One region of the Neobacillus sp. FW104-15D2 genome, then DNA from elsewhere that is predicted to be linked to it. Evidence: riboswitches for the same ligand, from Rfam matches in the RefSeq annotation. Region 1 holds a riboswitch; each other region holds the start of a gene.

What was found. Region 1 has a riboswitch for cyclic di-AMP ahead of AC3WR0_RS23790 (APC family permease). Riboswitches for the same ligand answer to the same signal wherever they lie in the genome.
Region 2: it holds a riboswitch for cyclic di-AMP, as region 1 does, so the genes downstream of both, AC3WR0_RS14015 (ArsB/NhaD family transporter) here and AC3WR0_RS23790 (APC family permease) in region 1, are expected to answer to the same signal.
Region 3: it holds a riboswitch for cyclic di-AMP, as region 1 does, so the genes downstream of both, AC3WR0_RS22815 (sporulation protein) here and AC3WR0_RS23790 (APC family permease) in region 1, are expected to answer to the same signal.

What each region holds. Positions count from the first base shown of each region.
Region 1 is NZ_JBYTCJ010000044.1:23,588-27,718, reverse strand. It holds gene AC3WR0_RS23790 (APC family permease) at 1-1,654, opposite strand, end outside; cyclic di-AMP (ydaO/yuaA leader) riboswitch at 1,808-1,946, opposite strand; gene AC3WR0_RS23785 (GerAB/ArcD/ProY family transporter) at 2,184-3,332, opposite strand; gene AC3WR0_RS23780 (Ger(x)C family spore germination protein) at 3,355-4,131, opposite strand, start outside.
Region 2 is NZ_JBYTCJ010000016.1:76,550-80,680, forward strand. It holds gene AC3WR0_RS14010 (TrkH family potassium uptake protein) at 1-891, opposite strand, end outside; gene AC3WR0_RS14015 (ArsB/NhaD family transporter) at 918-2,198, opposite strand; cyclic di-AMP (ydaO/yuaA leader) riboswitch at 2,307-2,475, opposite strand; gene AC3WR0_RS14020 (MFS transporter) at 2,686-4,131, shown strand, end outside.
Region 3 is NZ_JBYTCJ010000039.1:1,768-5,898, forward strand. It holds gene AC3WR0_RS22805 (MFS transporter) at 1-565, opposite strand, end outside; gene AC3WR0_RS22810 (hypothetical protein) at 728-1,003, shown strand; cyclic di-AMP (ydaO/yuaA leader) riboswitch at 1,205-1,351, shown strand; gene AC3WR0_RS22815 (sporulation protein) at 1,538-1,903, shown strand; gene AC3WR0_RS22820 (DEAD/DEAH box helicase) at 2,319-4,131, shown strand, end outside.

The DNA.
Region 1 (4,131 bases):
CCACAGTATCTATAAATTTCGTCAGCGGATGAATGATACTCCTATAGTGTGAATGCAATGTGACCAATCGAACATCGGGCTGCCACTTTTTCCACTTCTTTTCAAATTCCGCTTCACTTTCACGGTCAAAGGCTACATAAACAGCAATTAATTGGACCGTTCCCAGCGACTTCGCGTAAACTAATGAGTTTTCAACCACATGAGTCATACCCGCAACCGGGACAATCATGACATTTCCTTCAATCGAAGGGATTGGCTCATTGTTGCTTAAGCTTAGCTGTTCTCCGACGGCATTATAATGTTTTTTGATTGCGTGAAATAGCAGCACGATTAATGGAAGAAAAATCAGGACGGACCATACCTGCCCGAACTTGGTAATAAAAAAGATCATCATGACCACAAAACTGATCAAGGCCCCAACAAAGTTGGTGATTAATTTTACTATCCATCCCTGCGGTTTTTCCCGGATCCATTTTACCAGCATTCCAGTCTGAGAAAGAGTAAATGGAATAAACACTCCTACCGCATAAAGAGGAATCAATCGTTCTGTCCGGCCTTTAAATACAATGATCAAAATGATGGCCATAACAGCGAGGAAGATGATTCCATTGGAATAACCCAGCCGATCGCCTCTTATAGTAAACATCCTGGCGATATATTTATCTTTTGCCAAATTAACGGCCAGCAAAGGAAAAGCCGAATAACCAGTGTTGGCTGCCAGAACCAGGATCATAGCGGTTGTAGCCTGGATAAAGTAATACATATAATTACGGCCAAATGTCTTAGCTGTTATTTGGGAAACAACCGTTTCTTTTTCATGTGGGACAATGCCGTAATAATACGCTAAATATACGATACCTGTAAACAGTACAGCAAGAATGAATCCCATTGCTATCAAGGTTTTGGCTGCATTTTTGGGTGCCGGATCCTTAAAGTTAGGAATCGCGTTCGAAATGGCTTCTACACCTGTCAAAGCAGAACAGCCAGATGCAAAGGCTCTAAGTAATAAAAATAAAGTGATACCAGCAACAGGCGTTCCAATTGGTGAATGTGCTTCTGCTGGTACGGCTCCCGTAACAATGTGATAAATACCAACAATGATTAAAATAACAAGGGCCAGAACGAATAAATAAACGGGATAAGCTAAAACAGACGCCGATTCAGTTATCCCTCTAAGATTTAAGATGGTAATAAATATGACTAATATAATAGCAATCAAGACGTTGTATGGATGTAATGATGGAAAAGCCGAAGTAATCGCATCCGTACCAGCTGATACACTTACAGCCACGGTTAAAATATAATCAACCAACAATGAACCGCCTGCTATTAATCCGGGATTTTCACCAAGGTTCTCTTTAGAAACAACATAGGCTCCTCCGCCATGCGGATAGGCATAGATAATTTGCCGGTATGATAGGATCAAGGCTATTAATAGAAATAAAACCCCTATCGCTATAGGCAGCGAATACCAAAAGGCGATAGCACTTATCGAAACGAGGACAAGAAGAATTTGCTCGGGCCCGTAAGCCACTGACGAAAGGGCGTCAGATGAAAGAATTGCCAATGCCTTTACCTTATTTAATTTTTGTTCCCCTAATTCATGAGATTTTAGGGGTCTTCCTATCAAAAACCTCTTTAGTACATTTAACAATTAATTCCGCCCCCATAAATTTTTCTTTTGTATAATTCCCTTTTTTTAGAAATCAAATCAGAGACAAGTTTTATTATTTTTGTAATAAAAAAAGCCCTCCAGGCATAGTAAGCTGCCCAGCGGACTAAAGTTTCCTCGTCTCACCAGTTTTCACCTTCCACTCCTGTTACGCTTACGAGGTTAGCTGTCGGGTTCGGGCCATAAGAGTAGCCCTTCCTATTTAAGGATTCACCCCAAGTGGAAACCACAATCTCGGGTCCCCCGCTCCATAAGGATTAAGCGAATTAGAACTATGAAACTGATTTACATATTACTCCTGTAATTTTCATTTGTAAATGAATATGTGGAAAGGAAAAGCCCTTGCTTACAGAGCTTAATAAAAAGTACTTACAATGAGACTAAAAAAAGGAAAACTTTTAACAAAAATTCATTACTGACATGAAGACTTCTTAGAGTTTGTAAGGTTTAAGGCTAGAATAATCCAGTAACAATTCGGCTTAACTAGATGGAATGTACTTCCATACCCAGCTCATTGATTTGTAGAGCTTATTTCTGATTTCGAAGTTTGATCGCTGGTTGTTTTCTGCTTTTTCTTTCTGTTCCTAAAAAAAGCAATAACGAGCAGCATCATAGGAATGATGATTTGAAAGGGCCAATGTAAGTAGATAGGGACTATCTTCAAACCTTCCTTTATATGTTCTGCATAATTTGAAGCGATCGTAAGTGAGGCAAATAAAACAATTAAACCAATTGGAAAAGTTAACTTGCTTGTATTCTTAAATTTAAATAATTCAGTTGCTCCCAGCACGGCAGCATAAAAGTAGAGAGTTATTTTGAAAAACCCGCCAATAACCAGGTAAAGCATAAAAAATACATCCAGTCTTTCAATAAAATTCATAAGATCAATTTTTGAAATCGTGCTTAGCAAAGGGAAAGGAGAACGAATAATAAGGTCTGTCCCCAGAGCAGCAATATTGATAATGGTTGTAATGATTATATTTATTCCGCTCAGAATAATCCCTGAAAGGCACACCAATTTTGCTTTTTTTGGTTCATTTAAATTGGGAAGAATCATGGTAAAGATGATCATTTCACCAAAAGGGAAGGTAATGGTTTCGCCCAATGTTTTCTTTATTACCGGCATTATGCCATTTTCCAATATTGGTTTAAGATTTTCTAAATGCAGCAGTCCTGAAAATAGAACTAATAAAAAACCTATAATGGCCATTAAATAAACCATCATAAATAAAAGCTCTCCTACCCGGGCCAAAACTTCAAGGCCTTTATGGATGGCGTAAATGACGGTAAGAACCATCAATGCATTAAGGATAAAAAGCGGGGTATTCGTATAGATGGTTGTCGTTAATAATTCACCGATATCACGCATTACCCTAGATGCACAATAAAGAAAATAGACGATATATAAAAATCCAAGGATGCTTCCAATAAATTTTCCTGTAATTTTTTGTACATATCCAGTCAGGGGCAAATCCGGGTAATAGCTAAACAGGCGATGATAGACAAGAAAAAGCAGAAGACCTCCTGCCATCCCTAGCAGGACAGCTATCCACGCATCCTGCTTCAAGCCAGAAGCAATACCTACAACAATAGAACTGCCCATCTCAAACAAAAATACAAGGACAAACAATTGGAACGAATTGATCTTAATGGTGTCCATCCATGCTCCCCCTTCTGTAGGGTTATTGTTTCATATCCACCGAAAACGGATTGGTCCGAATCCCACCCCGGCGGAGATAGGAATCTACTTTAACTGTCACTTTTAATTCGGCAAACTGATTATCCCAATCTTTACTAATCCTTTTCCATAGCTTCGGGTCAGTACGGTGAACGGCATCTCCGAAACCAAAAATATCACTGCGTTGTTTTTGAGCAGATTTAATGGTATCCAGTACTTCCTTCTGAATTGAATTTTCCATTTTTTGTTCAATTTTCCCGATGACGTCTGGATCAGTTAATTTAATCGGCAAATCTGCCTGGCTCACATTTCCTTCATTCTCAATCGCTACATGAATAACAGGCTTATCGTTTTTAACAGTTGCAGATACCTTGGTCTTGGACCGGAGTGTAATTAAACTAATAGCATTCTTTTTTCCCTTCCAATCTATATTTACATCTGTGCCTTTGATCTTATCGAGGACCCATACAGCACCTCGGGCTTCTTTACCATCAATCCAGCCTTTTAATTTACCCTTTTTAAAAATAGCCAGTCCATCAGTCTTTATTATTACCTCCGGGATAGTTGAATCCAAATTTGATTTATATTTCCCCTTATTCTTGTCCCCTACTAATTGGAATCCATTAGCTATGGGTAGTTTTCCAGTGCTTACAAGTCCGCTGATAAAGTCATCAATCGTTATCTTAAAATTCTCTCCTAACATATTTTCGGTTACCTGAAGAGATTTGGTGAGATTATTGACTGGCAGCTTATCTAGAATGGTAAGAGTGGAGAGCATCTC
Region 2 (4,131 bases), on a different contig from region 1:
AAATATCGTTAAAAAGGTGGAAGACTGAGTCATATCAGACAGACTGAGGGTATTGGCCCCCGCAGTCCTCGGTGTAACGGATTGGAAAATAGAAGCAAGAATTTTTCCTGAAAAAGAAAGCGGCTTTAATGTTTTTGGGTTGTAAAACTCCAGGAGGAAAAAACATACTGCACCACCTGCAAGCAATAAGAAGGTCGACATTAAAACAACCTTTGTATGAAGTGATAATCGTTTTGTCTGCTTGTATTCAACTACTTCATTCATAACAATGAACCCTATGCCACCAAGTATAATGAGAGAGGAAACCGTTAGTGTAACAACCGGGTCTTCTACATAGGCGGTGAGGCTGGTGAAATTCCCCATAACATCAAATCCAGCATTATTAAACATAGAAATGGAATGAAAAATCCCAAAGTAAATAGCTTTGCCAATTGGCATATCAAAAGAAAATCGAATCGAAAGTAAAAGGGCCCCCGCTGCTTCTATTACAGCAGTAAAAATTAAAATTCTTCTTACCAGACGTACAATCCCTTCCATTGAAAGATTATTTAAGGATTCCTGGAGGAGGATCCTCTCTTTTAATGAAATTCTTTTTCCTAGAAGAAAGGCAAACAACGTAGCAAATGTCATAAATCCCAATCCGCCAATTTGAATGAGAGAAAGGATAACTATTTGTCCAAAATGAGTAAACGTTGTACCAGTGTCAACTACAACTAGACCTGTTACACAGGTAGCTGAAGTAGCAGTGAAAAGGGCATTTAAAAAATGAAGCCCTTTTCCATCAACTGTCGAGACTGGAAAAGTTAAAAATAAAGTTCCTAGTAAAATGATTCCTGCGAATCCAAGAACTAATATTTTCGGCGGATCAAGATAATACTTTTTTCTCTGCATAAACATACTTCCCTATCATAATTTTTTTACAGCAAATATCTGAGATAGACATAAATCATAGAAATGAAAACTGAAACCAGCATTAATGGAAAACCAATAAAAAGAAATTTAACAAAGGAAATCTTCTGCCCTTCTTTTGCTGCAAGCCCCGCAACCACCAGGTTGGCAGAAGCTCCAATCAATGTCCCGTTCCCTCCAAGACAGGCACCGAGAGACAGACTCCACCAAAGCGGATCTAAATTGTTAATACCCAAATTCCCCATCTCTTTAATCATGGGGATCATGGTGGCCACAAAAGGGATATTATCTACGAAGGAAGAGACAATGGCACTCATCCAGAGAATTAATATGGTTGTGGATTTCAGTTCTCCTCCAGTCCAAGTCATTGCTTTTCTGGCAACCGATGCTATTAATCCCGTTTCAACAAGGCCACCGACAATCACAAACAGTCCAATAAAAAAGAAGAGGGTTGTCCATTCCACTTTTTCAAGTGCCTTTTCCAAATACTTATCACCAGTAATCAACAGAAGCAGAAATGCGCCTGCTAAAGCAATTGTAGCTGTTTCAATGCCTATTAATTGATGAAGAAAGAACCCGCCTATTGTAAGAACAATAACAAGAAGGCATTTTCTTAAAAGTGCTTTGTTTAGAATTTCTGCAAAAGGATCTTTTTCCAACAAACTGTCTATTAATTGCGGTGTTGTTTTTAATTGCTTTCTATATATGAGCGTAAGAATAAATAGAGTTACAATCATTATAATGATAATGACAGGCGTAAGGTTGTTGATAAAAGACAAGAAAGTCAGCTTTTTAACAGCACTTCCGATCATAATATTGGGAGGGTCACCAATCATAGTGGCGGTGCCGCCAATATTTGAGGCAAATATTTCCGAAATTAGATATGGCATTGGATTCACTTTAAGCTGAACAGTTATGCTTAACGTAACAGGAACAACAAGCAGAACAGTTGTCACGTTATCAAGGAATGCTGAAGCTATCGCTGTGAATATACTTAATGCCACTAGTATCCTGACAGGATTTCCTTTTACCTTTTGTGCTGACCAAACAGCAATAAATTCAAAAACACCTGTTTGAGAAGTAATCCCTACAATTACCATCATTCCGATTAATAATCCAATTGTATTAAAATCAATGTGATGCAAGGCACTTTCCTGGTCAAGTACACCGAGTGCTACCATAAGGATTGCGCCAATCATTGATATAATGGTCCTATGTATTTTTTCAGAAATAATAAATCCGTATGTAACTAGAAAAATAATAAGTGAAATACTTTCTTGTGCTCCCAACCATTTTCACTCCAGTTCTGTAATTGTATTTTTTGCTTTCTCCCCGAATGTATTCCTATAAAACAAAAAACACCTGGGTATACCTTGGGTGTTAACAGCCTTTTTAATAGCGTTTTCCTAGGCCTCTAACGGAGTTAGCTGTCGGATTCCGGACTAAAAATTCCCTCCCCTTTTGAAAAAAATGCTTAAGAGATGCATTATTCTCGAAAGGGACCCACCCCAAGTGGATTCCCACGCAATGCTGCCCCCGCTTACGAAGATTCAGCGAAATTATTATGCAAGGAAAAATATACTACTATCAATATTAACAAACAAGCTAACAGCTGTCAGGATTTTATTTTTGAATATTTAGAACCACAAAATATTATTTTTAAAATAGGCTTTTCTTCCTTTCTCAACATGTGGTATTTTTAATTCGAAATATACTACCGGTTTAAAATGATTAGGCTTTTTAAGGACAAAGAATTTGACCTCCAAGGGGAATGAAATGACAATCGAAAAAAAACAGCTTTTTTTGCAAACGGCAAGCCTGATTGCTGGCTTTATGGTTTGGGTACTGCTTTCTTCCCTAATGCCTTTTATTAAGGAAGATATCCCTCTTTCACTAACCCAACAAGCTTGGGTCATAGCGTTGCCAGTCCTGTTAGGTTCCTTGCTCAGAATACCTTTTGGTTACTTGACAAATAAATATGGAGCAAGGGTCTTATTTCTTTGGAGTTTTGTTATCCTTCTTATTCCTATTACTATAATTTATTTTGCCACATCCCTCTTTACACTGCTTATCGGCGGGGTTCTTTTAGGAGTAGGCGGGGCTCTTTTTTCAGTAGGAGTTACCTCGCTTCCTAAATACTACCCGAAAGAAAAACATGGATTAATTAATGGTATCTACGGAGCAGGAAATATAGGGACGGCTATCACAGCCTTCATAGTACCTATCCTTGCAGCCTCCCTTGGCTGGAGAAGGACTACAGCCATTTTCTTTGCTGGAATAGCTATTTTTATCCTTTTGACCTTCTTGATTGGTGATCGCAAAGAAAAAAGAGTAAGTGTACCATTTTATGATCAATTCATTGAAGTAAGAAAAAACTCAAGATTATGGTTCCTTTGTCTGTTTTATTTTATAACCTTTGGTTCCTTTGTTGCATTTACTATCTATCTTCCCTCCTTTTTAATTAATCAATTTGACTTAAACAAAATCGATGCTGGGATTAGGACAGCCGGATTTATTGCCATTGCTACTATATTTAGGCCTGTTGGTGGGTGGCTAGGTGACAAAATCAATTCATTATTTATATTAATTCCGGTTTTTGCTGGATTAACCTTCTCTGGTTTCCTTTTATCCTTTACACCTTCTTTACCTATATATTCTTTTGGATGCCTCCTTGTTGCCTTTTGCGCAGGAATTGGGAACGGAGCAATTTTTAGAATAGTGCCGGTATACTTTTCAAAACAGGCAGGTGTGGTTAATGGAATAGTAAGTGCCAGCGGCGGAATAGGCGGCTTCTTCCCTCCTTTAGTCCTTACTCTTTTCTTTAATCTAACAGGTCATTACGCTATTGGATTTATGACTTTATCTGAGTTTTCCCTTGCTAGTTTACTATTGGTTTTTTGGATGTTCTATCAGGATAAGCTAAAACTTGCTGAAAAAATTATTGATCATTCATTTGAAGGAATTCTCGTAACTGACTCAGAGGGAATAATCCAAAAGGTTAATTCGTCTTTTTCTAAAATTACTGGTTTTTCACATAAGGATGTAATAGGAAAAACTCCAAGTGTCCTTCAATCAGGTGAACACGGCAATGATTTTTATAAAAATATGTGGGAAAGTCTTCAGCAAAACGGTATTTGGGAAGGTGAAATTTGGAATAAACGCAAAAATGGTGAATCTTATAAGGAAAACTTGACCATCACCGCCATCAAAAATGAAGCAGGG
Region 3 (4,131 bases), on a different contig from region 1:
GGCTTGGTATACCGGAAATAAAATATGCAGCAGCGGCAAAAGATAGAATGTTAATAAAAAATGCCGCCTTCGGGCCTAGGAGAAAAGAAACGATCCCTCCAGTAAAAGCCCCCACAATTAAAATGATTCCGAGAGAAACCTGCTCCCATGCGTTAACATCTTTTATTGATTTCTTTAGTACGATGCTGGGAATTCCAGCTTTCCTTGCCGGAGCATACAGAGCTTCTCCTGCTGAAAGAAGAAAAGTGCCTGCATAGACAATCCACATGTCAGCTGCACTATTAATAAAAAGAAAAGATATGGCAATGAAAGCACGTACCAGGTCGGTAGTAATCAAAAGTCTCTTCCTGGTCCATTTTTTGGCGAATCTGCTGCTAAAAGGCCCAAATAGGAGAAAAGGGATCATTCTTAACGCCATTGTAAGCCCAACTGCTAGACCAGAGCCTGTAATTTCCAAAATAAGCGTCAATAACGCTACCTGACTGAAACGGTCACCAATTCCATTAACCACTCCAGCTAGAAATAACCTTCGGTATGATTTTTCATGCTTTATGGTTTGATACATTCTAGCCCTCCTTACATTAAATTAAGTAATTTAACGTTAATCTAATTAGATGTTAATCTAATTTATTTATCGTGTAAACAAAAATTTCAAAACTTTTTCATCCAAGACTCTGAATATTTAAAAAGGAAGAAAATATACATACATGGACAAGGAGGGGTTTGAATGGAAAACAAATTTATCTTACGGTTTTTTTATAATGAGGACAGTTCCATTTCCATACCAATTAAAGGAGAAAATGCAGAAGAAATTTCGAAAAGGATCATTGAACAAAATAAGACTTGGATTTCCTTCCCGCTACGAGATAAATACACAAAGAAATTAGGTTCCGAATTTGTCACTATTAACATAGAAAAAGTAAAATATTTTAAAGTGGAAAAACAAATCAATTCTTTATCGTCAAAATTTGACGAAGGAGATTTTGTAGAGATGAGTCAATAATAAGTAGTACATATCCGAGCCATTTTTCTAGACGAAAATGGCTTTTTTGTTTTCTTTGTCAAAATTTATAATAAAAGTGAGAGAAAGTAAGATAACCTGAGAGATTCACAGAAAAATCCCCGCAATGAACCTTTTTTGACATGTAATTGTACTATATTGGCAGTTTACATTTGTCGAACCACTGAATAAAATAGACAAGTATATAAATAATGGCTTAATCCTGATATTTTTCAGAAGCGGAGGAACCAATGTTACTTGGGGTTAATTCTGTTTTTTTCAGAAGGGGTGAATTTCTCTTTCGCCATCCTACCCGACAGCTAACTTCGCAGGCTAAGCGAGGGAGGTCCATAAGACCACCATGTTTTCGGTTTCTTTTTTAAGAAGTGGATACATGAAAGAAGGTCTTTTTATTTTGCATTTAAAATTAATATGTAGATGATAATTCCTCTAAATTGTTCGTGAATCAAAAAATAACCCTTACTATGATTCACCTGTATACAGCACAAATGAATCCAGAAGCAAAAGGTGATCAAAATGTTGGCAAATTATTTAAAACGTTTAATCGGTCAGCCAAAAATTGATATTAAACTTGATAAACCAGAGTATACTGCTGGTGGTGTTATTAATGGATCAATTGAATTCGAAGGCGGATTGATCAAAAACAAAATCAGCCGTATTGATATTGACTTGCTGGGTGAAAAGAAGTCTGTTCATGATGCATTAAACAGCATGTCTGTATTATGTTCACAGCCTTGTCATCCTCATAAAAAAGAATCTATCAGCTTTATTTTAACCATTCCTGAGGAACTGGAAAGAGAGAAAGATTACTCTCTTGAATTTAGTGTCAAACTAGATAATTCCTCTTTAATTACAAAAAGAAAAACACTAAAAGTATCCTAACCCTTTTGGCAGCATGGGCCATTTATAAGTATCCTAACCTTTTTAGCAGCATGGGCCATTTATTACACCTTATGAAACTTTTCTTGCGGATCCTATGTATATTCGTTCTATTGGTTTTGAATTAAGCCCTGACAATTAAGTCATAATGCCTTCTAATTAGATTAGCAAAACCAAATAATCAGTCGTAGGACAATTAATACCACCCATCCCCGGACCATACAGGCTGCAAATCCAACCAAATGTGAAAAAATAATAAGCAGGCCGTATACCATATCTGTCAGGTATAAGGCCTTTTTTGGATTTTACCTTCAATCTATTGTGATTTTCATTTTATATTAAAACCGCGGAATTATGTTACAATCGGGATTATTCAGTAGGAAAAAGTATAACAGCTCTAAAGGAAGGGACAAAGCTTTTGAACACTAAACTCAATCAAAAACTAATTATAGAAAAGTGCGGCTCTGTCTCCTTTAAACGTGGAGAATATTTTAACCGTACTAATAAAATCCTTTTTTCAGAATATGAATCAAATTACTGCAGGGCAATTGTCAACGGTGATGAAGATTTCCACGTGACAGTACATACTGATGAGAATGGTACCCTTCATACTTCCTGTGACTGTCCTAAGTTAGCCTCCTTTAAGAAGGACTGCCAGCACATTGCGGGAGTATTACTTGCTATTCTGGAACATCAGCGTAAAGGAACTGCCCCAACTGAAGAAAAGCAAAATAAAAAAGATTTAACAGAAGGAATAATTAACCTTTTCTCTAATCGTGCCATTAAAACAAGTGGGTATTTGCCTCATTTCGAAAAAAGAGAGGTAATTAATGCGTCTTTTATATGTAAGCCTATTTCTATAGGCAGTGAACGATATCTTTTCGGCCTGGAAATTGTTCTTGGATCTACTGTTGTAAAGGATATTCGAATGTTTTTGAATCACATCACCGAAGGCAGTCCTTACAAACATGTTGGTACATTTACATATGAACCAACTCTTCATTGTTTCGAAAAAGAAACAGATGCTGTTATTCATCAGCTTATCCAGGTGCTTCGTGACCAAAATGCTTATGGAATTACCACTCCTTTTCAAGAAAACAATCAGATGCTGCTCATACCTTCCTCCTCATGGGATCGGCTTCTCCCGTTGCTGATTAAGGCACAAAACACCAAGATGGAGTATGAGGGACAGACCTTCCAAGGAATCCCCTTAACGGATGAAATGCCTCCATTGGAATTCGAAATTACACAAAGCATCGAAAACAATTACCATTTAAGGATAAAAGGACTGCAGCGGTTGGTCATTTTTGATTCCTATCTGTCTGTTTTATTCGATGGGAAAATTAAAAAGCTTGAAAAAGAGGACTTTGAAAGGCTTTGGGAACTTGTCCAAATGCTGGCAACATCTGGAACCAATACAATCCCTATACCGAAAGAGAAGCTGCATTTTTTTCTGGAAAAAGTGGTTCTTGGATTAAAAAGATTGGGCCAGGTTCACATTTCTGAAAATATCACAAAAGAATGGGTAAGAACCCCGTTGATAGCTAAGCTTTATCTTGATCGTGTCAAAAATAAGCTTCTAGCAGGACTTGAGTTTCAATATAACCATATAACCATTAATCCATCGGAGGGAAAGGGAATTACTGGAAATTCTTTTATCGTAAGGGATTTAGAGAAAGAAGAGGAAATCCTCCAGCTTTTGGATGGGAGCTCATTTTCAAGGACGGATGGTGGATTTTATCTGCATAATGAAGAGTTAGAGTATGAGTTTTTATATCATACCCTTCCCAAGCTGCAAAAACTTGTCCGAATTTATGCTACAACTGCCGTTAGAAATAGAATATCCAGAGGAGTATTCCGTCCTCAAGTAAGAGTCAAAGTAAAGAAAGAACGAACTAATTGGCTTGAGTTTAAATTTGAAATGGATGGTTTTCAAGAAGCTCATATTAAGGAAGTTTTACAGTACCTGGAGGAAAAAAGAAAATACTATCGTTTGCCAAATGGGACACTTCTTTCTTTGCAAACAAGAGAATTTGAAGAAATTCAGCGTTTTCTCCGTTCACCACTGATGGAAAATAAGGATCTATCAAATGGTTTAAGTCTGCCCCTGGAAAAATGTCTTCAGCTTCTTGATACCGTTGAAGTAAATGATACTTTTAAACTCGAGGAATCATTCCGGGAACTGATGGATACTCTTCGAAACCCTGGCACTTTAAAATTTGAGGTTCCCG